Regions from separate parts of the Ancylobacter sp. genome, predicted to be linked through region 4. Evidence: predicted binding sites of a transcription regulator. Region 4 holds the regulator's gene; each other region holds the start of a gene.
What was found. Region 4 encodes PhoB, which activates phosphate uptake and scavenging genes when phosphate is short. Its sites were predicted from a motif close to TGTCATNNANCTGTCAT; they were not measured.
Positions count from the first base shown of each region.

Region 1: a site for PhoB is predicted at 2,877-2,893, ahead of ACQY76_RS01915 (YdcH family protein). Genes of this name have one in related genera too.
Region 2: a site for PhoB is predicted at 4,303-4,319, ahead of phnC (phosphonate ABC transporter ATP-binding protein). Genes of this name have one in related genera too.
Region 3: a site for PhoB is predicted at 4,422-4,438, ahead of ACQY76_RS02690 (alpha-D-ribose 1-methylphosphonate 5-triphosphate diphosphatase). Genes of this name have one in related genera too.

Region 1 covers NZ_OZ257132.1:411,140-418,161, forward strand. Annotated here, with positions in the region: gene ACQY76_RS01890 (EAL domain-containing protein) at 1-161, shown strand, start outside; gene ACQY76_RS01895 (YqgE/AlgH family protein) at 207-833, opposite strand; gene ACQY76_RS01900 (protein-disulfide reductase DsbD domain-containing protein) at 969-1,820, shown strand; gene ACQY76_RS01905 (peroxiredoxin) at 1,952-2,437, shown strand; gene ACQY76_RS01910 (YdcH family protein) at 2,505-2,711, opposite strand; gene ACQY76_RS01915 (YdcH family protein) at 2,923-3,099, shown strand; gene ACQY76_RS01920 (propionyl-CoA synthetase) at 3,323-5,251, shown strand; gene ACQY76_RS01925 (DUF1013 domain-containing protein) at 5,347-6,057, opposite strand; gene ACQY76_RS01930 (YceI family protein) at 6,317-6,973, shown strand.
Region 2 covers NZ_OZ257132.1:2,885,979-2,893,000, forward strand. Annotated here, with positions in the region: gene ACQY76_RS13200 (electron transfer flavoprotein-ubiquinone oxidoreductase) at 5-1,663, shown strand; gene ACQY76_RS13205 (hypothetical protein) at 1,671-2,711, shown strand; gene ACQY76_RS13210 (alpha/beta hydrolase) at 2,747-3,640, shown strand; gene ACQY76_RS13215 (hypothetical protein) at 3,627-4,088, opposite strand; gene phnC (phosphonate ABC transporter ATP-binding protein) at 4,368-5,210, shown strand; gene phnD (phosphonate ABC transporter substrate-binding protein) at 5,224-6,225, shown strand; gene phnE (phosphonate ABC transporter, permease protein PhnE) at 6,366-7,022, shown strand, end outside.
Region 3 covers NZ_OZ257132.1:584,567-591,588, forward strand. Annotated here, with positions in the region: gene ACQY76_RS02675 (NAD(P)/FAD-dependent oxidoreductase) at 1-1,040, shown strand, start outside; gene ACQY76_RS02680 (FGGY family carbohydrate kinase) at 1,040-2,434, shown strand; gene phnF (phosphonate metabolism transcriptional regulator PhnF) at 2,441-3,217, opposite strand; gene ACQY76_RS02690 (alpha-D-ribose 1-methylphosphonate 5-triphosphate diphosphatase) at 3,222-4,397, opposite strand; gene ACQY76_RS02695 (PhnD/SsuA/transferrin family substrate-binding protein) at 4,499-5,356, shown strand; gene ACQY76_RS02700 (phosphonate ABC transporter ATP-binding protein) at 5,428-6,297, shown strand; gene phnE (phosphonate ABC transporter, permease protein PhnE) at 6,290-7,022, shown strand, end outside.
Region 4 covers NZ_OZ257132.1:1,743,629-1,750,650, forward strand. Annotated here, with positions in the region: gene pstS (phosphate ABC transporter substrate-binding protein PstS) at 1-457, shown strand, start outside; gene pstC (phosphate ABC transporter permease subunit PstC) at 620-1,597, shown strand; gene pstA (phosphate ABC transporter permease PstA) at 1,610-2,443, shown strand; gene pstB (phosphate ABC transporter ATP-binding protein PstB) at 2,452-3,273, shown strand; gene phoU (phosphate signaling complex protein PhoU) at 3,299-4,012, shown strand; gene phoB (phosphate regulon transcriptional regulator PhoB) at 4,050-4,751, shown strand; gene ACQY76_RS08145 (SDR family oxidoreductase) at 4,789-5,553, opposite strand; gene ACQY76_RS08150 (LysR family transcriptional regulator) at 5,674-6,576, shown strand; gene ACQY76_RS08155 (polyhydroxyalkanoate depolymerase) at 6,595-7,022, opposite strand, start outside.

The DNA.
Region 1 (7,022 bases), 1.3 Mb from region 4:
CGCCCCCCGCGCGTCCCGGCACGGCCAGCCCGGCGGCGCAACAGGCGGCGCGTCCGGCACCCCAGCCCGGCGTGACACCTTCTGCACCGGCGCGCCCGGCACCGGCGGCGACACCTGCCACGCCTGCCGTTCCCACGCCGTCGACGCAAAGTTCAAGCTGAAGCAGCGTTCATGCTGAAGCGAAATGCCGCAGGCCGCGCGGCGGCTCAGGCGTGCCCGGCCTCGGACGACAGCATGCCCGGATGGATGCCGATCTTGCGCAAGGCAAGGTCGTATTTCTGGCTTGCCTCGGCCTCGAACACCAGCGCCGGATCGGCAGGGCAATGCAGCCAGCCATTCTGCTGGATCTCGTTCTCCAACTGCCCCGGCGCCCAGCCGGCATAGCCGAGCGCCAGCATGGCGTTCGCCGGGCCGCTGCCGGTCGCCATCGCCTTCAGAATGTCGAGGGTGGCGGTGAGGCAGATGCCGTCATCGATCGGCAGTGTCGAATCCTCGATGAAGAAATCGGCGGTGTGGAGCACGAACCCGCGTCCGGTCTCCACCGGCCCGCCGCGCAGCACCTTCACGCCGCCGGCACTGCGCGGGAGATGGCTGCGCTCATCGCCGGGGATGACATCGAGCTGCACCAGCAAATCGGGAAAATTGACGTGGTTTGCCAGCTGGTTGACCACGATGCCCATCGCGCCTTCCGAGGAATGCGCACACAGATAGATCACCGCGCGGGCGAAGCGCTCGTCGCGCATGCCCGGCATGGCGACCAGCATCTGCCCGTCGAGGAAGGTCCCGCTCATCGTGTTGCCGAGCCCCTGGGGGCGTTCGCGTCCAATCCACATGGGGGAAAGCGTAAACCCCGCCCGTGCATTTTCAAGTCCGCGCCGGCGCATGGCCGGTGCCGGAGGCAGGGGCTCACACGAACGTGCGCCTGTGGCCGCTTCCCCATCGCGACCTGAGAGGCTATCGCCAAGGCCATGCTTGCTCGTCTGCGCCCCCTCCTCCTGTGCTCGCTTGCCGCGATGCCGCTCGCCGGCCCCGCGCTCCTCGGCTCCGCCTTGGCGAGCGAGATGTCGGATTGGTCGGCGCCGGAGGGCACGGCGGCCCGGCTGGTCGCCGGCGGCACGGAAGGCGGCGCCCTGATCGGCGGCGTCGAAATTCGGCTGAGCCCCGGCCTCAAGACCTATTGGCGCTATCCCGGCGACAGCGGCGTTCCGCCGCAATTCGACTGGAGCGGCTCGCAGAATGTCGAGGATGTCGAGGTGCTGTGGCCCGCGCCCGTGCGCTTCGACGATGGCGGCTCCTTCTCCATCGGCTACAAGACGGACGTCGTGCTGCCGCTGCGCATCACGCCGAAGGACCCGTCAAAGGCCGTCGAGCTCAAGCTCAACCTCGATTTCGCCGTCTGCGGCAAGATCTGCCAGCCCGCCAGTGCCGCGCTCGGCCTCGCCGTGCCAAGCGGCGGCGGCGCGCCCTCGGCAGCGTTGACGCAGGCGCTGGCGCGCGTGCCGCATAGGGCGGCGCTCGGCGCCGGCGGCGAGCCCCGCATCGCCACCGCCCTGCTGCAGGACGGCAAGGACGGCGCGGCCATCCGCCTCGTGGCGCAGGTCGGTGATGCCAACAACGCCGACCTCTTCGTCGAGGGGCCGGGCGACGACTGGGCGCTGCCGCTGCCGGCGCGCGAAACCGGCCCGGACGGGCGCGTCACCTTCACCCTGCCGGTCGATGGCGTGCCCAAGGGCGCGGATATCGGCACGGCCCAGCTTCGCTTCACCCTGGTCGACGGCGACCGGGCCATCGAGGTGCACGCGCCGCTTTCCCACCACTGATCCGGCTTCCCGGCACGCCGGAAACCGCTATGGTACCGCCCGAGCGGACCCTGCGGTCGCGGCGAGCACTGTCGACGCCGGCCCTTCGGCGGTTCCCGTTCCTCTTTTCCTACGTATGAAAGGACATATCCATGACGATCAAGGTCGGCGACCAGCTTCCCAGCGTGACCTTCCGCGTGGCCACGGAGGACGGCCCGGTGCCGAAATCCACCGATGAGCTGTTCAAGAACAAGAAGGTCGTGCTGTTCGCGGTGCCGGGCGCCTTCACGCCCACCTGCCACAAGAACCACCTGCCGAGCTTCATCGCCCGCGCCGAGGAAATTCTTGCCAAGGGCGTCAGCACCATTGCGGTGACGGCGGTGAACGATCCCTTCGTGATGGCCGCCTGGGAAAAGGCGTCCAATGCCAGCGGCAAGATCGTGTTCCTGTCGGACGGCAATGGCGAGTTCGCCAAGGCGGTCGGCCTCGACTTCGACGCCTCGGGCGCCGGCCTCGGCGTGCGCTCCAAGCGCTATTCCATGCTGGTCGACGATGGCGAAGTGCTGATCCTCAATGTCGAGGACGTGCCGAGCAAGGCCGACAAGACCAACGCCGACGTGCTGCTCACCCAGTTCTGAGCCGCGCCTTCAGCCTCCCGGCCGGTGGCCTTGCCATCGCGCCGGGAGCGCTTGTCCCGCCCGCCGGTCAGGCGATGATGTCGGGACAGATCTGGTCCTCGATATAGCCGATGCGATCGCGCAGCTGCAGCTTGCGCTTCTTCAGCCGTGCGAGCTGAAGCTGGTCGCTTCCGGGCATGTCCTGCAGCGCCTGGATCGCGATATCGAGATCGCGATGCTCCTGCCGCAAATGCTCCAGAAGATCCTGGAACTCGCGCTCCTCATCCGCCGTCATCTCTGTCAAACGCCCGACCCGAAATCCGACTCAGCGTCCCTGCCCGCGGGACCTGCGCCGAGTATCGCCGCCCTCGCCGCCGGCCGCAACAGGGGCGCGCAACTCCCTGAACGGGTTACCACGCTGCGGTGCAGCACATCCTTTCATCGACAGCCCCGGGCTCTCGTGACAGACTGATGACGTTCATTTCGGAAGACAGGAGAAGCTGTCCATGACCATGCAGTCGCATGTTGCCGAGCTCGAACGACGCCATCAGGCGCTTGAGAAGCAATTGCGGGAAGAGACCATACGTCCCGCCACTGACGATACGCGCATCGCCGACCTGAAGCGGCGCAAATTGATCCTCAAGGACGAGATCGCCCGGCTCAAGGGAGCCACGCTCCACTAGCCCCACTGGCCGGCTCTCCGGCACGATCCCCATCTCATCAACACCCGGCCGCCGGCACCTCGCCGGCGGTTCGCGTTTGGGGCGCCGGCGGACCAGGCGCACGGGCGACGGAACGCGACGAAGGACGTAAGCACTTCATCGTCCTTGCCAGCGCGCGGCAGAAGGCGGAATCCTTCGACCGGAAGGACGGCCGCCAAGAGCCGTCCTCTGGGAGACGCCCGCCATGACCGGTTCCGCCAGCCGCTACCCTGACATCCACGCACGGTCCATCCGCGACCCCGAGGGCTTCTGGCGCGACGCCGCCGGCGCCATAGGCTGGTTCAGCGAAGGCGACCGCGTCTTCGATCCCGCGCTCGGCGTCTATGGCCGCTGGTTTCCCGGCTGGACCGGCAATGTCTGCCACAATGCGGTGGACCGGCACGTGACCGCCGGACGCGGCGCGCAGCCGGCCATTTTCTACGACAGCCCGCTCGCCGACGCCCGGCGCACCGTCACCTATGCCGAGCTGCAGAGCGAGGTGAGCCTGCTCGCCGGCATCCTGCGCGAACGCGGTGTCGGCAAGGGCGACCGCGTCGTCATCTACATGCCGATGATCCCCGAGGCGGTGTTCGCCATGCTTGCCTGCGCCCGCATCGGCGCGGTGCATTCCGTCGTATTCGGCGGTTTCGCCGCCGCCGAGCTCGCCAGCCGCATCGAGGATGCCGCGCCCAAGGTCGTGCTCTCCGCCTCCTGCGGCATCGAGCCCTCGCGCATCGTCGCCTACAAGCCGCTGCTCGACCTCGCCTTGACCATGGCGAAGCACCAGCCGGAGGCCTGCCTCATCTTCCAGCGGCCGCAGCTTGAGGCGAAGCTCCTGCCCGGCCGCGACCATGACTGGGCGGCCTTGCGCGAGGAAGCCCACGCTGCCGGCACCGTGGCGGCGTGTGTGCCGGTGGAGGCCACCGATCCGCTCTACATCCTCTACACCTCGGGCACCACGGGCAAACCCAAGGGCGTGGTGCGCGACAGCGGCGGCTATATGGTGGCGCTGCGCTGGTCGATGGAAGCGCTCTATGGCGTGCAGCCGGGCGAGGTCTACTGGTCGGCCTCCGATATTGGCTGGGTGGTCGGCCATTCCTACATCATCTACGCGCCGCTGCTCGCCGGCTGTACCACGCTGCTCTACGAGGGCAAGCCGGTGGGGACGCCGGACGCCGGCGCGTTCTGGCGGGTGGTGGAAGAGTACAAGGTGGCAGTGCTGTTCACCGCCCCCACCGCCCTGCGCGCCATCAAGAAGGAAGATCCCCAAGGCCGGCTGATGCGCGACTATGACCTCTCCAGCCTGCGCACCTTGTTCCTCGCCGGCGAGCGGGCCGATCCCGACACGGTGGAATGGGCCAAGGCCAGGCTCGGCGTGCCGGTGGTCGATCATTGGTGGCAGACCGAAACCGGCTGGGCCATCGCCGGCAACCCGGTGGGGCTGGAAGCACTGCCGGTCCGCGTCGGCTCCACCGGCGTGCCGATGCCGGGCTACCAGGTCGACATACTCGATGAGGGCGGGCATCCCCTCGGCCCCGACCGCATGGGCTCCATCGCCATCAAGCTGCCGCTGCCGCCCGGCTGCCTGCCCACGCTGTGGCGGCAGGATGAGCGCTTTCGCGCGAGCTACCTCGTCGACTATCCCGGCTACTACAAGACCGCCGATGCAGGCTTCGCCGACGCCGATGGCCAGCTCTTCATCATGGGCCGCACCGACGACATCATCAACGTGGCCGGGCACCGCCTCTCCACCGGCGGCATGGAGGAAGTGCTCGCCGGCCACGCCGATGTCGCCGAATGCGCGGTCATCGGCATCCATGACGAGTTGAAGGGCGAGGTGCCCTGCGGCTTCGTGGTGCTGAAGGTGGGCGTCACCCGCGCGCCAACCGACATCGAGGCGGAAATCGTCGCGCTGGTGCGCGAACGCATCGGGCCGGTGGCGGCGTTTCGCCTCGCCATCACGGTGAACCGGCTGCCCAAGACGCGCTCCGGCAAGATCCTGCGCGGCACGATGAAGAAGATCGCCGATGCGCAGCCCTGGAACATGCCGGCGACCATCGATGACCCCGCCTCGCTCGACGAGATCGCCGCGGCATTGGGGGCGCGCGGCCTTGCCCGGAATTCGGCGGCGTAGGTCGCCGCCACGGCAAATAGGCTCATGAAAAAGCCCGGAGCAGCGCGGCCCCGGGCTTTTCTCTTGCTGTCAGATGCCGAAAGCCGGAGCGAGGATCACTCCTCGTCTTCGGCCTCGCTCTTGCGCGAACCGCCCAGCTTGGCGAACACGGTCTCCAGGTTGATCGGCTCCTCGCGCGGCTTGCGGGTCGGGACGAAGGGCTCCGGGCCGTCGCCGGTGGACACGTCGACCGGAAGCAGCGTCGCCTCGTGCTCGCCGCTGGTCGCCGCCGAGGCGGGCCGGTCCTTGGAGGAGCGCTGCACCTCGATGTCGAGGTCGATCTGCGAGCACAGGCCCAGCGTCACCGGATCCATCGGCGTCAGGTTCTGCGCATTCCAGTGGGTGCGCTCCTTGATCGATTCGATGGTGGTCTTGGTGGTGCCGACCAGACGCATGATCTGGCTGTCTTTCAGCTCCGGGTGATTGCGCAGCAGCCAGAGGATCGCGTTCGGGCGGTCCTGGCGCTTGGAAACCGGCGTGTAGCGCGGGCCCCGGCGGCGCTTGGGCTCGGGCAGGCGCACCTTCGATTCCAGCAGCTTCAGCCGGTGGTTGGGGTTCTTCTCGGCGCGCTCGATTTCCTCGCGGGCCAGCTGGCCGGTCGTCATCGGGTCGCTGCCCTTGATGCCCTGCGCCACCTCGCCATCGGCGATACCCTTCACCTCGAGCACATGCAGCTTACAAAAGTCCGCGATCTGGTCGAATGTCAGGGCGGTATTCTCGACCAGCCACACGGCGGTGGCCTTCGGCATGAGCGGGGCGTTCGCCATGGGAGGCGTCTCCATCCAGTGATGCGCAGGCAGGCGGTGGAAACCGAGCCGGCGCGCAGATTTCGGGTCGTCGGCCGCGCAAACTTCTCCCCGCGCCCCACCACCCTGCGGGGCGGAGCCTCGGACCGTCTCGCGATGACCGGGATGCGACGAATATAAGCCTCCGTGCGCCTTCCTGCAAATCCTAAGACGAAAGGTCGATGTGGTTCCCCGTCGATGCCGCTGATAGCGTCCGCCCTCCCGAATCGAGGAGAAAGCGATGAAGCCTGTTCGACTTCTGGCGACGGCCCTGCTGATCGGATTCACCGCCTGCGCCGGCGCCGGGCAGAGCCTGGCGCAGGACATTCCGGCGCAACCGGGCGAGGCACCGGACATGCCCGGCACCGACGATGTCGCCCGCATCACCGGCGGCACCTATGTGGTCGATCCGGACCACACCCAGATCGTCTGGACCGTCAATCACATGGGCATTACCCCGCTCGCCGGCATGTTCGGCGCGGCGAGCGGCACGCTGGCGCTCGACCCGGCCAAGCCCGACGAGGCGAAGCTGGAAATCACCATCCCGATCTCCAGCCTGCGCGTCCCCTCGACCGATTTCGCCACCCACCTGGCAAGCGCCGACTTCCTCGACGCCGCCAAATTTCCCACCGCGACGTTCAAATCCACCGGGATCACGGTCGAGGGCGCCGATGCCACCATCGAAGGCGAAATCACGCTGCGTGGCGTGACGAAGACGATCACGCTGGACGCCAGCTTCTTCGGCGGGGGCATCGACCCGATGACCAAGAAGGAGACGATCGGCTTCACCGCGACGGCCGATATCATGCGCAGCGAGTTCGGGATGGGCTTCGGCGTGCCCGTCGTCTCGGACGAGGTGGCGCTCGACATCGTCGGGGCCTTCATCAAGCAGCCCTGAACGGGCCGTGCTTGACAGCGCGGGCCACGGCACCCATGACGGTGGCGAG
Region 2 (7,022 bases), 1.1 Mb from region 4:
CGGGATGGATGCGGCGGAACTGCCAGAACGCGAGGCCATGGAGTTCGACGTCGTGGTCGTCGGCGCGGGCCCTGCCGGCCTTGCGGCGGCCATCCGCCTGAAGCAGCTCGACGCAGACCTCTCGGTGGTGGTGGTCGAGAAAGGCTCGGAGGTCGGCGCCCATATCCTCTCCGGCGCGGTGATCGATCCGGCGGGGCTCGACAAGCTGTTTCCCGACTGGCGCGGCGAGGCCGAGGCCCCGTTGAAGACGCCCGTCACCGATGATCGCTTCTATGTCCTCGGCCCGGCGGGTGCGCTGCGCCTGCCCAATGCGCTCCTGCCGCCGCTGATGAGCAATCACGGCGCCTATATCGGCTCGCTCGGCACGGTCTGCCGCTGGCTGGCGGCCAAGGCGGAGGCGCTGGGTGTCGAGATCTATCCCGGCTTCGCGGCCAATGAGGTGCTGTTCGAGGACGCCGCCGTGGCGGGAATTGCCACCGGCGACATGGGCGTCGGCCGCGACGGCGAAATCACCGACCGCTTCACGCGCGGCATGGAATTGCGGGCGAAGTACACGCTGTTCGCCGAAGGCGCGCGCGGCCAGCTTTCCAAACAGCTCATCGCCCATTACCGGCTCGACGCCGGACGCGAACCGCAGAAATACGGCATCGGGCTGAAGGAGCTGTGGACCGTGCCGGCGGAGCAGCACCGGCCCGGGCTGGTGCAGCATTCCTTCGGCTGGCCGCTGGGCAATGCCACCGGCGGCGGCTCCTTCCTCTACCACATGGAGGACCGGCAGGTGATGGTGGGCTTCGTGGTCCACCTTAACTACGCCAATCCCTGGCTGGCGCCGTTCGAGGAATTCCAGCGCTTCAAGACGCACCCGCTGGTGCGCGGAACGCTGGAAGGCGGCAAGCGGGTTTCCTATGGGGCGCGCGCCATCACCGAAGGCGGCTACCAGTCGGTGCCGAAGCTGGTGTTTCCGGGCGGCGCGCTCGTCGGCTGCGCGGCCGGCTTCGTCAACGTGCCGCGCATCAAGGGCAGCCATAATGCCGTGCTCTCCGGCATGCTCGCCGCCGAAGAGGTGGCGAAGGCGCTGGGCGAGGGGCGGGCGCATGACGAGCTTGCCGGCTATGAGGCCGGCTGGCGCGATTCCGCCATCGGGCGCGATCTGTGGAAGGTGCGCAACGCCAAACCGCTCTGGTCGAAGCTCGGCACGCTGGCCGGCATCGCGCTGGGCGGGCTCGACATGTGGCTGAACACTTTGTTCGGCGTCTCGCCCTTCGGCACGCTGGGGCATGGCAAGCCGGATTCGGCAACGCTGGTGCCGGCGGCGCAGGCGAAGCGGATCGACTATCCCAAGCCCGACAACGTCGTGTCCTTCGACCGCCTATCCTCGGTGTTCCTGTCCAACACCAATCACGAGGAAGACCAGCCGGTCCACCTCAAGGTCGCCGACATGGCCTTGCAGAAGGCCTCGGAGCACGATGTGTTTGCCGGTCCGTCTGCGCGCTACTGCCCGGCGGGGGTGTATGAATGGGTGGAGGAGGGCGGCGAGCCGCGCTTCGTGATCAACGCCCAGAACTGCGTTCACTGCAAGACCTGCGATATCAAGGACCCGAACCGCAATATCACCTGGGTGGCGCCGGAAGGCGGCGGCGGCCCGAACTACCCCAATATGTGAGGCGCATATGTTCGCTCGGCTTTCCCAGGCCCTTCTGATCGGCTCCGGCCTCCTCTTCGGGGCCGGCCTGCCGGCGCTCGCACAGGAGCGACCCGATTATGAGCCCTATCGCGAGGGGCTTTTCCTGCGCTACCTCAATGCCGAGCCGGGCGAGATCGACGGCGTGCCGCGCATCGGCCTCTCCTTCGGCGGCAGGCCGCTGCGGGCGGAACTCGATTCAGGCTCGACCGGCATCGTGGTGGCGTCGGAATTCGTGCCGGGCTTCGAGCAGATGCCCTCGCAGGGGCCGGCCAAGCTCACCTATACGAGCTCCGGCCGGGTGATGGTGGGCCAGTGGGTCGTCACCCCGGTCTCGCTGGTCGGCCGCGAAGGGGCGAGCGTGACGACGCAGCCGCTGCCGGTGATGGTGGTGACCGAGGTCCAGTGCCTCGACTATGCGCGCGAATGCCGGCCGACGATGAGCCCGCGCAACATCGCCATGGTCGGCATCGGCTTTGCCCGCGAGGGCGACAAGCAGAGCCAGAGCACGCCGGACAAGAATCCGCTGCTGCATGTCACCGGCGGAGAGGGGCGTCGCCGCCAGGGCTACATCCTCTCGCCCGAGGGCGTGCATATCGGCCTCACCGCCGCCAATACGCGCGGGGCCTTCCGCTATGTGAAGCTCGCGCGCCGGCCGGACGGCGCCGACTGGGCGTCGCTGCCGGCCTGCATCGCGCTGGGCGGCTCGACCCTGCCGGCCTGCGGCTCGGTGCTGGTCGATACCGGCGTCTCGGTGATGTACATGACGGTGCCGGCCTCGCAGGCGGCGGGTGCCGAGGGCACGCTGCCGCCGGGCACGCAGGTGGCGATCAGCATCGGCGAGGAGGGCAGCGCCTTCCCGCTCTACAGCTTCGCCGTCGGCGATGGCTCGCCCATGGCGCCGAGCGCCGTGCATCTGCGGGTGGCGGACAACGCCCCGCCCTTCGTCAACACCAGCTACCACCTGCTGAACGGCTTCGACGTGCTGTATGATGGCGAAGGCGGCTATGTCGGCTTCCGGCCGCACTAGCGGACGGCGTCCGGCACCGGCGGGGCGGGGAGCGGATGGTGCGGGACATTGACGAACTGAGGCAGCTCTTCACCGGCCAGCCGCGCCCGACCAGCTGGGCGGAGCGCCGGCAGCGTATGGACGACATCTGCGCCATCGATCCGCCGCCCGATGACGTGCCCTTCACGCCGGTCGACATTGCCGGGCTGCCGGCCGAATGGTCGCTGGCGCCGGGCAGCGATGCGACGCGGGTGCTGCTGTATTTCCACGGCGGCGGCTATTGTTCCGGCTCGCTCCGCAGCCATCGCGCCATGGTCGGTGCCCTCGGCAAGCAGGCGGGCATCCGTACCCTCGCCGTCGGCTACCGGCTGGCGCCGGAGCATCCTTATCCCGCCGCGCTGGACGACGCCCTTGCCGCCTGGCGCTTCCTGCGGTCTCAGGGCTATGCGCCGGAGACCATCGCCATCGGCGGCGACAGTGCCGGCGGCAACCTGACGCTCGCCACCCTCATTGCCCTGCGTGAGGCCGGGGAGGCGATGCCGGCGGCGGCGTGGCTGGTGTCGCCCTGGACCGATCTGACGATGAGCGGCGCGACGCTCGACAGCAAGGCGGCGGTCGACCCGCTGATCAGCCGCGACTACCTCGTCGGGCTGGCGCAGGCCTTTCTGGCGGGACGCGCGGCGAATGACCCGGCGGTCTCGCCGCTCTTCGCCGACCTTGCCGGCCTGCCGCCGACGCTGGTTCAGGTCGGGTCGAGCGAGGGATTGCTGGACGATGCGGTGAGCATCGCCCGCGCGCTCGGCGCGGCCGAGGTTCCGGTGGTGCTGGAGGTGTGGCCGCAGATGATCCACGCCTGGATGGTGTGGGCCGCGCGGCTTGCCGATGGCCGCGCCGGCCTGGCAAACGCCGCCGGATGGCTGCGCGTGCGGTTCGGCCTCAAAACAGGCTGAACAGGAACACCGCCAGCAGGATGGCGGCGGCCCAGAGGTCCGTCACCATCGCCACCGTCTCGCGCATGGTGCGGTGCGGGCGCATGAGGTGGTTGACGCCGGCAAAGCCGAGGAACAGGCCGCCGATGAACGCCACCGGCAGCGCCCAGATCGAGAACAGGATCGACAGCAGCCCGGCGAGCCCGATGGAGGCATTGGCGAAGCCGAGCTCCTGCACCACCACATGGGCGCGCGCCTCGTCCACGCCGAAGATGCCCTTCAGCGTGTAGCCCGGCCGCAGGATCTGGGTGAGGCCCGCCAGCAGCAGCCGCACCCCCACCGCCCAGAAGGCGAACCATTTGGTGGCGACGATGATGAGGCCGCCAAGCCCGGTGATATTGGGATATTCCGCTGCGATGCTCAGCAGCGGCGCCACCACCATGGTCAGCGCGACGATTGCGTAATACATGCGGCCCCCGCTCCGGTTCAGCCTTCCCGGTCCCCGCGCGAGTGTGGTGACGAAGCCCGTTCGAAGTCAATGAAGCCGATGCGGCGGCAGGGTTTTTCCCCATCTGACGGCGCCCGCCGCCGCGGCTGCCCCTGACTCCGGGGAGGCACTCCCGCACCCTGCAGCGCGCGCCGGCGGCGACGGGCAGGGTTGTGTCACAAAACTGCAATCCAAATTTCATCCACCCGTCACCGCGCAGGGCTACCCCAAGCCGGTCTTCAACAGGCCGGCGGAGCACCGATGGCGGCAGCCCTTCAACTCGACCGAGTGAGCAAGACCTACGGGCAGATGCGCGCGGTGGAGAATGTCTCGCTCACCATCCAGCCCGGCGAGCGTGTCGCCCTCATCGGCGCCTCGGGGTCGGGCAAGTCGACGCTGATCCGCCTCGCCGCCGGCCTGATCCTGGCCGATGGCAGCGGGTCGGGCTCCGGTGCCATCCATTCCTTCGGCATCAAGGTGCAGGAAGCCGGCCGGCTGGCGCGCGACGTGCGCGCCGCGCGCCGCCATATCGGCCTCGTCTTCCAGCAATTCGCGCTGTCCGGCCGGCTGTCGGTGATGACCAATGTGCTGGTCGGCGCGCTCGGGCGGATGAACGCGCTGCGCGGCACCTTCGGCCTGTTCAACGCCGATGAGCGCCGCACCGCCTATGCCGCGCTGGCCGAGGTCGGCATCGCCCAGCACGCCGGGAAGCGGGCGCGGGAGCTTTCCGGCGGCCAGCAGCAGCGCGTCGCCATCGCCCGCGCGCTGGTGCAGGGCGCCAAGCTGGTGCTGGCCGACGAGCCCATCGCCTCGCTCGACCCCAAGAGCGCCAAGCGGGTGATGGACACGCTGGTGACCATGAGCCGCGACCACGGCATCGCCCTGGTCGTCTCGCTGCACCAGGTGGATTACGCCACCGCCTATTTCGACCGCGTGGTCGCGATGAATGCCGGCAAGGTCGTGTTCGACGGCCCGGCCTCGCAGATCAACGCCGCCTTCCTTACCGAGCTCTACGGCGCCAGCGCCGAGGAGCTGATCCTGCCCAGCCAGTTCGTGGTGCCGGCCCCCGCCGAAACCGCTTCTCTCTCCCAGCCCGTTTCCTGAACAGGAGCCACCCATGAAGCGCCTCATTGCCGCCGGCCTTGCGCTGGCCGCCCTTGCGGTTCCGGCCCGCGCCGAAGAGATCAAGGAGCTGAACTTCGGCTTCATCTCCACGGAGTCCTCGGCGAACCTCGCCAAGAGCTTCGAGCCGCTGATCAAGGACATGGAAAAGGCCATCGGCGTGCCGGTGAAGCCGTTCTTCGTCGGCGACTATGCCGGCGTCATCGAAGGCATGCGCTTCAAGAAGGTCGACATCGCCTGGTACGGCAACAAGTCGGCCATGGAAGCGGTGGACCGCGCCGGCGGCGAAGTGTTCGTGAAGACCGCCAAGCCGGACGGTTCCTCGGGCTACTACTCGCTGATCGTCACCAATGTCGACCGCAACGACATCAACGATCTCAAGGACATTCTCGACTGCTCGAAGGGCTACAACTTCGGCAATGGCGACCCGAACTCCACCTCGGGCTTCCTGGTCCCCAGCTACTACGTCTTCGCGCTGAACAATGTCGACCCGCAGAAGTGCTACAAGCGCGTCGTGTCGTCGAACCATGAAGGCAACCTGCTCGCGGTTGCCAACAAGCAGATCGACTTCGCCACCAACAACACCGAGAACGTGTCGCGCCTCCAGCAGACGCGCCCGGCGGAAGCCGCCAAGATCAAGGAAGTGTGGCGCTCGCCGCTGATCGCCGGCGACCCGATCGTGTGGCGCAAGGACCTGCCGTCGGACCTGAAGGCGAAGATCTACACCTTCTTCATGACCTATGGCCGCAACGGTACGCCGGAAGAGATCGCCCACGCCCGTGAGGTGCTCGCCAAGACCTCTGACGGCTGGGGCCCGTTCCTCGCCTCCTCCGACGCGCAGCTGATCCCGATCCGCCAGCTTGAGCTCTTCAAGTCGAAGGTGAAGGTCCAGAACGACGAGAAGCTCTCCGCCGACGAGAAGGCCGCGAAGGTCAAGGAGATCGACGCCAAGCTCGCCGCTCTCGACGACCAGCAGAAGAAGCTGCCCAGCATGTGAGGCGCGCGGGAGCGCAGGCGCGGTCCCGCATCCTCGCTGCCGACAACGTCATCCCGGACGGCTGAAAGGCCGCTCCGGGATCGCGGCGACAGAGCCCGCCGGAAACGCTCGGCCGGGACGACCACGGAGAAATGCGCCCCATGTTTGCCGCTGCCGATGCCGCCCATCGCACCGCCACGCGCGCCATGCCGGCGCCGCCGGTGACGCCGCTCACCACCCGGCTGTTCCGCCTGGTGCTGGCCGCCGTCACGGTCGTCATCCTGGTGGCCGCCTGGTACGAGGCGGAGATGAACCCGGCACAGCTCTGGCGCGACTCCGGCAACATGGCAACCCTCGGCGCCGATTTCCTGCGTCCCGATTTCAGCGACTGGGACGTCTATACCAACGCCATGCTGGAAACGCTGGCGATTGCCATCTGGGGCACCGTGCTGGCGGTGATTGCCGGCATCCCGCTCGGCATCCTCTCGGCCGAGAATGTCGCGCCCCACTGGCTCGCCTTCGCGGTGCGCCGATTGATGGACGCCTGCCGCGCCATCAACGAGCTGGTCTTCGCGCTGATCTTCATCGCCGCCGTGGGCCTCGGCCCCTTTGCCGGCGTGCTGGCGCTGTTCGTCCACACCACCGGCGTGGTCGCCAAGCTGTTTTCCGAGGCGGTCGAGGCCATCGACCCGGCGCCGGTCGAGGGCATTCGCGGCACCGGCGGCACCTGGCTGCAGGAGATCATCTATGGCGTGCTGCCGCAGGTGATGCCGCTGTGGATCTCCTATGCGCTCTACCGCTTCGAATCCAATGTTCGC
Region 3 (7,022 bases), 1.2 Mb from region 4:
GCGCGGCCTATGGCAGGCGGCTGGAGGCGGAAGCCGCCCGCGCCGGGGTGGACATCCGCACCGGCCATTCCGTGGTGCGGATCGAGGCTGGGGGCCGGGTCGAGCTGGCGACGCCGCGCGGCGTTGAAACGCTCACCGCCCGGCGGCTGCTTATCGCCACCGGCGCGCGGGAGGCGCCCCGTGCGGCCCGGCTTGTCTCCGGCGACCGTCCCGTCGGCGTCGTCACCACGGGCACGCTGCAAGCCTATGTGGCCTTTCACGAGCTGATGCCGTTCAGGCGCCCGCTCATTGTCGGCTCGGAACTGGTCAGCCTCTCCGCCCTGCTCACCTGCCTCACCCATGGCGCCCGTCCGGTGGCGATGATCGAGCCCGGCCCCCGCACGCTCGCCGCCGCGCCGCTGGCGTGGTTTCCCCGCCTGATGGGCGTACCGTTCCATCTCGGCGCGGAGCTCCTCGATATTCACGGCGCGCGCCGGGTGGAGGATGTCACGCTGCGCCTGCGCGACGGCAGCACGCGCAACATCGCCTGCGACGGCGTGCTGTTCACCGGCCGCTTTACCCCGGAATCGGCGCTGCTGCGCCAGTCCGCCCTCGGTGTCGCGGTGGCAAGCTCGGCGCCCGCCATCGATCCGTTCGGCCGCACCGCCGATCCGCACATCTTCGCCGCCGGCAATCTGCTGCGCGCGGTGGAGACCGCCGGCTGGTCCTTCCGCGAGGGCCGCGCAGTCGGCCGGGCGATGGCCGAGGATTTGGCGCGCCGTGAGGGCGTGGCCGGCGACATGGTGCCCGTCACCTTCGACCCGCCGATCAAGCTGGTGGTGCCCGGCCTCGTCCGGCGCTCGACTGAACAGCCGGCATTCAACAAATTCCAGCTCCGCTTCACCCGCGAAGCGCGCGGACGGCTGTCGCTGACGCTGGACGGGCGGGAGGTGTGGGCGCGCGAAAAGACATGGCTGCCGGAACGGCGCATTCTCATCCCGATCCCGCCGGAGGCCTGCGCAGCCGGGGCGGTGCATGTCGGCTTCGAGGAATCCGCCTGATGCGTGTCGCCGCCATCGACCAGGGCACCACCTCCACCCGCTGCCTCGTGGTCGAGGCGGATGGCCGCGCGCAGGTCGCCGCCGCCCTGCCCCATGCCCAGCACCATCCCGCGCCGGGACGGGTGGAGCACGACCCCGAGGAACTGCTCGCCAATGTCCGCACCGTGCTCGCCGCTGCCGGGCGGGTCGACGCCATCGGCCTCGCCAATCAGGGGGAGAGCTGCCTCGCCTGGGACGCGCTGACCGGGCAGGCGCTCTCGCCCGTCATCGTCTGGCAGGACGCGCGCACCGCCGATGCGCTCGCCGCGCGCCCGCCAGACGACGCGGCGCGCTCGCAGGCAATCTGCGGCCTGCCGCTCGATCCCTACTTCTCCGCCTCCAAGCTGGCCTGGCTGATCGAGAACATTCCGGCCGTCGCCGCCGCGCGTGCCAAAGGCCGGCTGCGGCTCGGCACCACCGACGCCTTCTTCCTGGAAAGGCTCACCGGCACCTTCGCCACCGACCTCGCCACCGCCTCGCGCACCGGCCTGCTCGATCTCGCCAGCGGCACGTGGAGCGAGGAACTGTGCGCCCTGCACGGCGTGCCGCGCGGCGCCCTCCCCGCGATCCACCCGGTGGATGCCGGCTTCGGAACCGTCGACGGCGTGCCGGTGCAGGCCTCCATCGTCGACCAGCAGGCGGCGCTGTACGGCCATGGCTGCCGCGCGCCGGGCGAAGCCAAGATCACCTTCGGCACCGGCGCCTTCCTGCTCGCCATCGCCGGTCCGCAGCGGCCCGCGGTCGAGGGCCTGCTCCCCACCATCGCCTGGCAGCGCAAGGGCGAGGCGGCGGTCTTCGCTGTCGAGGGTGGCGTCTATGATGCCGGGGCGGCGCTGGAATGGCTGAAGCGGCTCGGCCTCTATGCCGACACCCGCGACCTCGACGGCTTCGCCGGCCCCTCCGCCCTCAGCCGTGGCCTCGTTTTCGTCCCCGCGCTGTCCGGCCTCGCCGCGCCCTATTGGGACCGCAAGGCGGCGCCGCTGTTCATCGGCATGGAGGCGGCGACCGACCGGCGCGACATGGTGCGCGCGGCGCTGGAGGGCATCGCCCTGCTCACCGTCGGCCTGATCGACGCTGCGGAAAGCGGCGGCACGGCGATCACCGAGATTTCCATCGATGGCGGGCTCTCGCAAAGCCGGTTCTTCGCCGGCTTCCTCGCCGCCGCCAGCGGACGCACGGTGAAGGTGCCGGCGCAGCACGAGATGACCGCGCTCGGCCTCGCCGCGCTCTGCGGCACGGATATCGCGGCCGCCCGGGGCAATGTCCAACGTTTCGCCCCGGACGGATCGGTCAGCGCCCGGGATCGTGCCCGCTTCGCCGAGGCGGTGGAGAAGAGCCGGGGCTGGCGGGCGTAGCGCCGTTCAGAATACGAAGTCCACCGAGGTGAGAAGCCAGCAGCCGCGCGCCCATTCGATGCGGTTGCCGGCCGCGTCGGTGTTGATCGAGCTGGTGCGGAACACCGGCGTGCCCGGCGTCAGCGCCAGCAGGCTTGCCTCGTCGGGGGTGGCGAAGCCGCCGCTTATGCGGGTTTCGGCGCGGCGGTATTTCTGGATGGAATGCGCGACGAACACGTCCGTCACCGATTGGCGCCGCGAATAGACCGTGGCGAAATCCGGCAGCAGGGCAGCTGGGAAAACCTTCGTGCTGATATAGATCGGCTGGCCGTCGGCGGCGCGCAGGCGGCGCAGGCGCACCACCGGCGCGCCGATCTCCAGCCGAAGCTGCTCGGCGGCGGCGGCATCGGCGAATTCCTGCTCCAGCACCGTGGTGCGCGTCGTCACGCTCTTGCCGTCGGCACGTAGGCTCTCGGCGAAGCGGCTGCCATCGCGCACCACCAGCGCGGAAGGCAGGTTGCGCACGAACACCCCCACCCCCTTGCGCGAGGTCAAGTGTCCCTCCTGCTGAAGCTGCTGAAGTGCCCGGCGCAGGGTGATGCGGGTGACGCCGAGCTTTTCCGCCAGGTGCACCTCGCCGGGCAGCTGGCTGCCCGGCTGCAGCCAGCCGCTGTCGATCAGCGACAGGACGTGGTCATAGATCTGCTGCCAGATCGGCGCATCGCGGCGGGGGCGGAAGACGAGGCCGTCAAACCCCGAAATGCCGTCGGCCGATCCCGTCTGTGCCCTCACGCTCCTGTTCACGCCCTCACTCCGCTGCCTGCGCCAGGCCGGCGGACTGACGCTCCAGCGCCCGTCGCGCATAGACGATCCGCCCCGCCACCATGGTCGCCACCACCTCAGGATGCGCCATGTCGGAGGCATCGACCAGCAGCAGGTCGGCGCGCCTTCCCGTCTCCAGGCTGCCGCGATCGGCCAGCCGGGCGACGCGGGCGGGGTTGCTGGAAATCAGCGGCCAGAAGCGGGCCAGCGCCTCCCGGTCTCCCCCTGCGAGGGTGAAGGCGGCATAGAGCGGCGAGGGATAATGATAGTCGCTGGTCAGCACCGTGCAGCGGCCTGCCGCTATCGCCTCGCTGGCACTCAGCGCGCCATTGTGGCTGCCGCCGCGCACCACATTCGGCGCGCCGAGGATCACGTCCTCCCCCGCCGCGCGGGCGGCCTCGGCGGTTTCCTGCGTCATCGGGAATTCCGAGGCGACGGCACCCAGCGCGCGGAAGCGGGCGCGCTCGGCGGGCGAATCCTCGTCATGGGCGAGCAGCACATTGCCATTGGCCCGCGCGCTGGCGGCGAGGCTCTCGATGGCGGCGGGCACCGCGTCCCGCGCCGCCCACACCCGGTCGAGCAGCGCCATATACTCCTCGCGGCTGATGCCCGCGCGCTCCGCCATCTGGCCGATCTTGCGGGCGATGGTGCCCTTCAGCACCGATCCGGTGGTGTGGTCGTTGATGGCGAGGATGGGCGCGGGGCCGAGTTCCAGCCATTCCCGCACCTGCGCCACCGCTTCCAGCGCGAAGGTCTCCCAGCGCAGATGCAGCCGGGTGTCGCAGGCCAGCCCGGCGCGCAGGGCGAGCAGCGCCCCGACGAAGCCGCGCGCCGCTTCCAGCGAACGCAAGCCTGGTTCCCAGGAGATGGTGACGCCGTGAAAGGCGGTGGTGATGCCGTTCGCCACCAGCGCGCGGTCGGTGTCGCGCAGAGCCAGCGTCATGTCGAAGCGCACGCCGGGGCGCGGCATGATGTGGCGCTCGAAGGCGTCGCCGTGAATGTCGATGATGCCCGGCAGCACCAGCAGGCCGCGCGCATCGAGGCGCCGAGCGCCGGCCGCCTCACCCGCCGCCGCGATGCGCGCGCCGCTCACCTCGACAGGCTGCGCGCTCCACTGGCCGCCGACGAGCGCCAGCCCATTCTCGATCCGCCAACTCATCATCCGCCTCGGCACCGGTTACGTCACTGTCACGCATGCGTCATACGCTGTCTATACAGATAACCGTGCAACATCGTTCCTGTCTATACAGCAAGGGCCAAAAAATGTTTCGCACGCTCGTTTCCGCCCTCGCCATCACGCTGGCGACGGCCTTCGCCGCCACGGCCGAACCCGTGCGCTTCGCCGTCACCGACATCGAGGGGCTGGAGGCGCTTCAGCAGGAATTCGGCGGCTTCCAGAAGGAACTTGAGAAGCTCACCGGCCTCGATATCGAGCTGATCCCGGTCAGCTCGCGCACCGCGGCCGTCGAGGCGATGAATTCCGGCCATGTCGAGCTCGTGCTCACCGGCCCGGCCGAATATGTCGTCATGAAGCAGCTCAGCGACCCGCGCATCGTCGTGGCCTGGCAGCGGCCGGACTATTTCGCCCAGATCGCCGTGCTGGCCAACGGGCCGATCCGCTCCATCGACGACCTCAAGGGCAAGAAGGTGTCCTTCGGTTCGGTCGGCTCGACCTCGCAGCATCTCGGCCCGGCGCAGGTGCTGGCCGATTTCGGCGTCATGTACAACAAGGACTATGAGGGCGTGATCATCTCCCGCAACGTGGCGGCGGAAGCGCTGATCCGTGGCGACATCGCCGCCATCGGCCTCAACTATGGCCACCTCAATTCCATCCGCAAGGCATTCCCCAACGCCGCCTTCGCGGTGGTGGCGCGTGGCCGCGACCTGCCAAACGACATCCTCGTCGCCCGCAAGGACATTCCCGAGGACGTGTTCGTGAAGGTGCGCGACGCCTTTCTCACCCATGGCAACGAGCTGATGGGGGCCGTGCTGCAGGGCGACGACAACCAGAAGTTCAAGGGCGGCGTGTTCATTACCGACGTGAAGGACAGCGACTACGACTATGTCCGCGCGATGTACCGCACCATCGGCATCGAGAGCTTCGACAGCTTCATCAACTGACACCCTTTCCCCGGCGCCGGATGGGCCTTGCCCCGTCCGGCGCCTTTCTCTTTGCATGAGTGGAGGCCGCCATGGAGCACGTTCCCGTGCAGAACGTCGCCGGGCCGAGCGCGGCCGGGCTAAGCGTCGCCGGCATGGGCTCCGGCAACCCGCAGGTCGGCCCGCTGGTGAAGCCGCCGGTCGCCGCGCCCCGCCCGCAGATCATCGGCGCGCGCGGCCTCGCCAAGACCTACCCGAACGGTCAGGCGGTGTTCGCCGGGGTCGATCTCGACATACGCGCCGACCAGCGCGTGGCGCTCATCGGCTCCAACGGCGCCGGCAAGTCGACGCTGCTCAAATGCCTGATCGGCCTGCTGCCCGCGACCCAGGGCGAAATCACCACGCTGGGCGAGCGCTTCCTGGCCGCCCCCAGCGCCGCGCAGCTTACCCGTCTGCGCCGGCAGATCGGCTTCGTGTTCCAGAATCACGGTCTGGTAGGGCGACAGTCGGTGCTCACCAATGTCATCCAGGGCAAGCTCGGCCTGCCCGGCAGCTGGCGCGCCTGGCACCACGCCCTCGCCCGCCAGGAATGGCGCGAGGAAGCCATGGCGGTGCTGGCCGAGGTGCGCCTGGCCGACAAGGCCGGCGCCCGCGCCGACCAGCTTTCCGGCGGGCAGGCCCAGCGCGTCGCCATCGCCCGGGCGCTGATCCGCCGGCCTAAGCTGCTCATCGCCGACGAGCCGGCCGCCAGCCTCGATCCGGCCGTGGGGCGCGACATCATGCGCATCTTCTCCGAGCTCGCCGGCGAGCATGGCATCACCCTCGTCTACACCACCCACGACATGCAGCACGCGCTCGATTATTCCGACCGCATCGTCGCCCTGAAGGACGGCAAGGTGCATTTCGACCGGCCCACCGCACGGGTCTCCTCGCGCGATATGGAGGGCGTCTTCCATGGTTAGCCTCACCTCGCCCTCGCCCACCCCCGCCCGCCCTCTCGTGCCGCCCCGGCTGCCGTCGATCTCGCCGATCTCCTTCACGCTGATCGTGGTGGTCGCCGCGCTGTTCCTCGCCTCGATGGGGCAGGTGGCCCCCTCGCCGGAAAAGCTCGCCAACGGCTTGCCGCGCATGGCCGAGCTGGTGGGGCGCATGCTGCCCCCCAACACCGATCCCGGCTTTCTCCAGCGCATGGGCTGGCGCATTCTGGAGACGCTGCAGATCGCGCTGGTCGGCACGGTGTTCGGCGTCATCGTCAGCTTGCCCATGGGCTGGCTGGCAGCGCGCGGCATCTCGCCGCTCGGCGCCCTGCGGCATTTTCCGCGCGCGCTGGTCTCGCTGTTCCGCACCGTGCCGGATCTTGTCTGGGCGCTGCTGTTCGTCTCGACGCTCGGCCTCGGCGCGGTGGCTGGCACCATGACCATCGTGGTCGACACCATCGGCTTCTGCGGCCGCTTCTTCGCCGAGGCGATGGAGGAGGCCGACAAGAAGCCGCAGGAGGCGCTGCACGCCATTGGCGCCAACCGCGTCACCGTGCTGTGCGGGGCCATTCTGCCGGATGTGATGCCGACGCTGATCAACTCCTCTCTCTTCGCGCTGGAGAAGGCGGTGCGGGCCTCGGTGGTGCTCGGCCTCGTCGGCGCCGGCGGCATCGGGCAGGAGCTGAAGGTGGCGTTCGACCTGTTCCAGT
Region 4 (7,022 bases):
CAAGGGCAATGAGGGCGTTGCCGGCACCGTGAAGAACACCAAGGGCGCGATCGGCTACGTCGAGTTCATCTACGCCGCCGCCAACAAGCTCGCCACCACCGACCTCGTGAACAAGGCCGGCAAGGTTGTGAAGCCCGACACGAAGTCCTTCATGGAAGCCGCTGGCGCCGCTGACTGGAAGGGCGCGAAGAACTTCGCCGCCTCGATGGTGGACACCGCCGGTGAAGGCGCCTGGCCGATCACCTCCGCCACCTACATTCTGCTGCCGAAGAACCCGACCAACGCCGCGCAGTCGGCCGAGGCGATCAAGTTCTTCGACTGGGCCTACGGCCCCGAGGGCGACGCGATCGCCGAGAAGCTGCACTACATCCCGCTCCCGGACGCGGTTGCGGCCGAAGTGCGCAAGGCCTGGACGACGGACGTCAAGGCCGACGGCAAGGCCGTCTGGACCAACTGATACCAGCCGCATAGGGAAGAGGCGGTCCTCGTGGCCGCCTCTTCTCATGCGCCCGGCCGTACTATTTGCTTCAAGCCCGCGACGCCCACGCTCCGTCACAGCACGCCGCCCCTCAAGCCGACCGCGGCTTCGGGTGACAAGGCGCTCTAAGGAACACACCACATGGACGCCACTCTTAGCGGAAGGCAGGCGGGCACCGGCCTGATCGCCGCGCGCAAGCCGACGGGCCGGGTCAGTGACCCCGTATTTGTCGGGATTCTCTGGGGCAGCGGCGTTCTCGTGCTGTTGCTGCTGGGCCTCATCATCGCCATGCTGTTCGAGGGTGGCCTGCCGGCGCTGCGGGAATTCGGCCTGTCCTTCGTCTGGTCGACGACGTGGAACCCGGTGACCGAGGTGTTCGGCGCCGGCGTCATGGTGTTCGGCACCATCTTCAGCGCTGTCATCGCCGTCATCATCGCCCTGCCGCTGTCCTTCGGCATCGCCTTCTTCCTCACCGAGATCGCTCCCGGTCCGCTGCGCCGGCCGATCGGCGTCGCGATCCAGCTGCTCGCCGCGATCCCGTCGATCATCTACGGCATGTGGGGCTTCTTCATCATCGTGCCGCTGATGGCCGCCTATGTTCAGCCGCCGCTGATCGAGTGGCTCGGCCCGCTGCCGGTGATCGGCGCCCTGTTCCAGGGCCCGCCGCTCGGCGCCGGCATGCTCACCGCCGGCCTGATCATGGCCATCATGATCCTGCCCTTCATCACCGCGATGTTCGTCGAGGTGCTGGAATCGGTGCCGCCGATGATCAAGGAATCCGCCTACGGCGTCGGCGCCACCACCTATGAGGTCTACCGCAACGTCTCGGTGCCCTATGGCAGCACCGCCATGGTCGGCGCCGTCATGCTCGGCCTCGGCCGCGCGCTCGGCGAGACGATGGCCGTGACCTTCGTCATCGGCAATGCCACGCGCATGTCGGCCTCGCTCTTCGCCCCTGGCGCCACCATCGCCTCGACCATCGCCAATGAGTTCCCCGAGGCCTCCACGGGCTCGCTGAAACTGCAGTCGCTGCTCGAACTGGGCTTCATCCTCTTCGTGATTTCGTTCATCGTGCTCGCGCTTTCGCGCCTGCTCGTCCGGTCCCGGCTCAAGGGCTGAGGAGAGACACACATGGCATCCCTGGCCCGCCGTCGCGCGACCGACTACACCGTCAAGGCCATCAGCATCGGCTTCGCCGCGCTGTCTCTCGTTCTGCTCGCCTGGATCCTGTGGACCCTGGTGTCGCGTGGCCTGCCCGCGCTCGGCCCGCATGTCTTCACCAAGATCACCGCGCCGCCCGGCGCCGGGGGCGGCCTGCTCAACGCCATCGTCGGCTCGCTGATCCAGATCGGCGTGGCGCTCCTCATCGGCACTCCCATCGGTCTGATGTGCGGCACCTTCCTGGCCGAGAACGGCCGCGGAACCCAGGTCGGCAACGCGGTCCGCTTCGTCAATGACGTGCTGCTCTCCGCTCCCTCGATCCTCATCGGCCTGTTCGTCTACCAGCTCCTCGTCGTCCCCTTCGGCGGCTTCTCCGGCTGGGCGGGCGCGATCGCCCTCGCCATCATCATCATCCCGGTGGTGGTGCGCACCACCGAGGACATGCTGAACCTGGTGCCGATAGGCCTGCGCGAAGCGGCCTTCGCCCTCGGCGCGCCGCAGTGGAAGGTGGTTACCTTCATCACCTGGCGCGCCGGCCGGGCCGGCATCGTCACCGGCATCCTGCTCGCCATCGCCCGCGCGGCCGGCGAGACCGCGCCGCTGCTGTTCACCTCGCTCGGCAACAATGGCTGGTCGCTCAGCCTCGACGCACCCATGGCGAGCCTTCCCATCGCCATCTACCAGTATGCCGCCAGCCCGTTCGAGGATTGGGTGGCGCTGGCCTGGGCGGGCGCCCTCATCATCACCGTCGGGGTTCTGACCCTGAACATCCTTTCCCGCCTCGTCCTGGCGAAGATGAAGTGAGACGGACCATGAATTTCGCACCTGAAACGTCGATCGACATCGCTTCCGCCGTCAACCGCGCCACCGCGCCCTCGACCGAGTCCAAGCTCAAGGTCGAGAAGCTCAATTTCTACTACGGCGACAACCACGCGCTGAAGAACATCAATTTCGAGATCCCGGAAAAGCGCGTCACCGCGATGATCGGGCCCTCGGGCTGCGGCAAGTCCACGCTGCTGCGGGTGTTCAACCGCATGTACCAGCTCTATCCGGGCCAGCGCGCGGAAGGGAAGATCCTGTTCGACGGCGCCGACCTGCTGAGCAAGGAGCTGGATTCCACCGTGGTGCGCTCGCGCATCGGCATGGTGTTCCAGAAGCCGACGCCGTTCCCGATGTCGATCTACGACAACATCGCCTTCGGCGTGAAGCTGCATGAGCGCCTGAACAAGTCGCAGATGGACGAGCGCGTCGAGTGGTGCCTGCGCAAGGCAGCGATCTGGGAGGAAACCAAGGATCGCCTGCACACCTCCGCGCTCGGCATGTCCGGCGGCCAGCAGCAGCGCCTGTGCATCGCCCGCACCATCGCGGTTCGGCCGGAAGTGATCCTGCTCGACGAGCCCACCTCGGCGCTCGACCCGATCTCGACCTCGAAGATCGAGGACCTGATCGACGAGCTGAAGCAGGAATTCACCATTGTCATCGTGACACACAACATGCAGCAGGCGGCGCGTTGCGCCGACATCACCTCGTTCTTCTATCTCGGCGAACTCATCGAGGTCGCCGCCTCGAACGAGATCTTCACCAATCCGCGCGAAGCCCGCACCCGCGACTACATCACCGGCCGCTTCGGCTGATTCCGCGACGAGAGAGGCCTCCCCAATGACCGAACATATCGTCTCGTCGTTCGACACCGACCTGAAGGAACTTGGCCGCCGCGTGGTCGAGATGGGCGGACAGTCCGAGCGCCTCGTCGCCGACAGCGTTCAGGCGCTGGTGAAGCGCGACAGCGAACTCGCCCAGAAGGTGATCGTGCTCGACGGCCCGGTCGACCTGCTGCAGCGGGAGATCGAGGAGAAGGCGGTGCTCGTCATCGCCCGCCGGCAGCCGCTCGCCGGCGACCTGCGCGAGATCGTCGCCGCCATGCGCATCGCAAACGACCTGGAGCGTATCGGCGACCTCGCCAAGAACACCGCCAAGCGCGTGCTCGCCCTCACCGGCGAGTTCCACCCGCAGAAGCTGGTGCGCGGCGTGGAGCACATGTCCAACATCGTGCTCGAGCAGCTGAAAATGGTGCTCGACGCCTATGCCACCCGCGACGCCGCCCGCGCGCTCGACGTCTGGCAGCGTGACGGCGAGGTCGACGTTCTCTACACCTCGCTGTTCCGCGAACTGCTCACCTACATGATGGAAGACCCGCGCAACATCTCGCTGTGCACGCATCTGCTGTTCTGCGCCAAGAACATCGAGCGTATCGGCGACCACGCCACCAACGTTGCCGAGACGATCCACTATCTCGTCACGGGCCAGCTTCTCACCGAGGAACGGCCGAAGCAGGACACCAGCAGCCTGACCAGCGTGGCGTTCCCGACCTGAGAGCCTCGGCACCCCACGAACGTCCGGGAACGCGACCATGCCGACCAACATACTGATCGTGGAGGATGAGGAGCCCCTCACCCTCCTGCTCCGCTACAACCTCGAATCCGAGGGCTACTCGGTGGACAGCGTCGGGCGGGGTGACGAGGCGGAGACTAGGCTGCGCGAAAGCGTACCGGATCTTCTCATCCTCGACTGGATGCTTCCGGGGCTTTCCGGGATCGAGCTCTGCCGGCGGCTGCGGGCCCGGCCCGATACCGAGCGCATGCCGATCCTCATGCTCACCGCCCGTGGCGAGGAGACCGAGCGCGTGCGCGGCCTCGCCACCGGCGCGGACGACTATGTGGTGAAACCCTTTTCGGTGCCCGAACTCGTCGCGCGGGTGCGGGCGCTGCTGCGCCGCGCCAAGCCCGAGCACGTCTCCACCCTGCTGCGCGCCGGCGACATCGAGCTGGACCGCGAGACCAAGCGGGTGCACCGCGCCGGCCGCGAGCTGCATCTTGGCCCCACCGAGTTCCGGCTGCTGGAGTTCCTCATGCAGTCGCCCGGCCGGGTCTATTCGCGCGAGCAATTGCTCGACGGCGTGTGGGGACAGGACGTCTATATCGACGAGCGCACGGTCGACGTGCATGTCGGGCGCCTGCGCAAGGCGCTGAACCGCCCGCGCCAGCCCGATCCCATCCGCACCGTGCGCGGCTCCGGCTACTCGTTCAACGAGATGTTCGCCCGCGCGCATTGAGCGCGCAGGCGAACCGGGGCCACCGCTCCAGGCTGCGTCAGGTGCGGTTGATCGACAGGCCGCCATCGACGAGATGCGCGGTGCCGGACACGAAGGACGCATCGTCCGAAGCGAGATAGAGCACCGAGCGGGCCAGTTCCTCCGGCGCCGCGACGCGCTTCAGCGCATGCAGCCCGGTAATAAAGGCCTGGGCTTCCGGCGTGTCGTTGGCTTCCCGGTACATCTCGGTTTCCACCGCGCCCGGCAGGATCGCGTTGACGCGCACACCCTGCGGCCCGAATTCGGCCGCCAGCACCTGGGTGAGGCCAACGAGCCCGGATTTCGAGGCGGCATAGGCGGCAAGGCCGGGAAAGCCGGCCGTATAGCCCACGAAGGTCGAGGTGAAGACCACCGAGCCGCCGCCGGATTTGAGCATCTCGGCGATCTGGTGCTTGGCGCCGTAGAACGCCCCGGTGAGGTTCACCGCCAGCGTGTCCTCCCAGCCCATGGCGGAAATGCCGGTGCTAGGGCCCTTCTCGCCGAGCGTGCCGGCATTGTTGACCGCGATGTCGAGCCGGCCGAAGCGCTCCACCGCCAGCGCGGCCAGCGCGCGGTCATAGGCCTCCTCGCGCACATCGCCGGCAAGCACGGCCGCTTCGCCGCCTGCCGCCGCGATTTCCGCTGCCAGCGCGTCCAGTTCGCCTTGGCGCCGGGCGCCGAGAACGAGCCGGGCGCCCTCGCGGGCGAACAGCACCGCCACCGCCCGGCCGATGCCGGAACTGGCGCCGGCGATCAGCGCAACCTTGCCATCAAGACGTCCCATCGAAAGTCTCCAACCTGAGGAATCGCCGCCCTCGGCGGCGTGTCGCGGAGGAGTATGGCGATGCCGACGCGTTCGGATTAGACTTCAGCAAGCGGAAACCATGTCCGGAAAACGCGAACGATGAAACTTGACGGGATCGCCGCTTTCGTCGCCATTGCCGAGGCCGGCTCCATCAGCGAGGCGGCGCGCCGGCTGAGACTGGCGAAGTCGGTCGTCAGCGACCGTCTGGCGCAGCTCGAACGCCAGCTTGGCGCCAGGCTGGTCCACCGCTCCACCCGCCGATTGACGCTGACCGAGGACGGGCTGATCTTCCTGGAACTGGCCTCCCAGTCCCTGCGCGGCATCGAGGCGGCCGCCGCCACTCTCGCTGAGCGGCGCGGCACGCTCTCCGGCCCGCTGCGCCTTTCAGCGCCGGTGACGCTGACGGCGCTCCACATCGGGCCGGCGCTCTACCCCTTCCTGCGTAGCCATCCGCAGATCGACCTCAGCATCGAGCTGGATGATCGCGTCGTCGACGCGCAGGCCGAAGGCTATGACGGGGTGATCCGGCACGGGCCGATGCGCGACAGCCGGTTGATGGCGTGGAAGCTCGCGCGCAGCCGGCGGTTGCTCGTCGCCTCGTCCGAATATCTCGAACAGCACGGCACTCCGCGCAATCTTGATGAGCTGGAGCAACACCGGGGTATCTTTTACAGCCATCGCGGCATCGCCGACTGGCGCTTCGAAACGGCGGGCAGGGCAGTGCAGGTGCGTGGAAAGGCCGGGCTGCAGGTCAATAATGGCGTGGTGATGCGTGATGCGGCAGTGGCCGGGCTGGGCGTCACGCTGCTGCCGCTGTTTATCGCCGGGCCTCAGATCCGCGACGGCACGCTGCGGGTGATCGATGTCGGCGCCGAGCCGGAGGCGGAATTCATCTATGTCGCGCATCCCGAGGGCCGGCATCCTTCGGCGAAGCTGCGGGCGCTGGCGGACTGCCTGCGGGAAGCCTTTGGCGATCCGCCCTATTGGGAGGCCGGCCTCTAGACTACGCAGGCGCGCGGCTCAGTCCTGCGGACGATTATGGCCCTTCTTCGGCCAGTTGTGCGAGAGCACGAAGTCGGAAATGCGCGGCGCGATCTCGGCGCGGAACCGCGAGCCGTTGAACACGCCGTAATGGCCGACCGTGGGCTGGAGGTAATGCGCCTTCATGTCATCGGGCAGGCCCGAACACAGCGTTTGGGCGGCGCGGGTCTGGCCGACGCCGGAAATGTCGTCATTCTCGCCTTCGACGGTCAGCAGCGCCACGTTACGGATCTTCGACGGGTCCACCTTCACGCCGCGATGGGTCATGGTGCCCCTCGGCAAGGCGTGGTCAATGAACACGGTCTGCAGCGTCTGGAGATAGTACTCCGCCGGCAGGTCCATGACCGAGAGATACTCGTCGTAGAACTCCCGGTGCTTGGCGGCGGAATCGCCGTCGCCCTTCACCA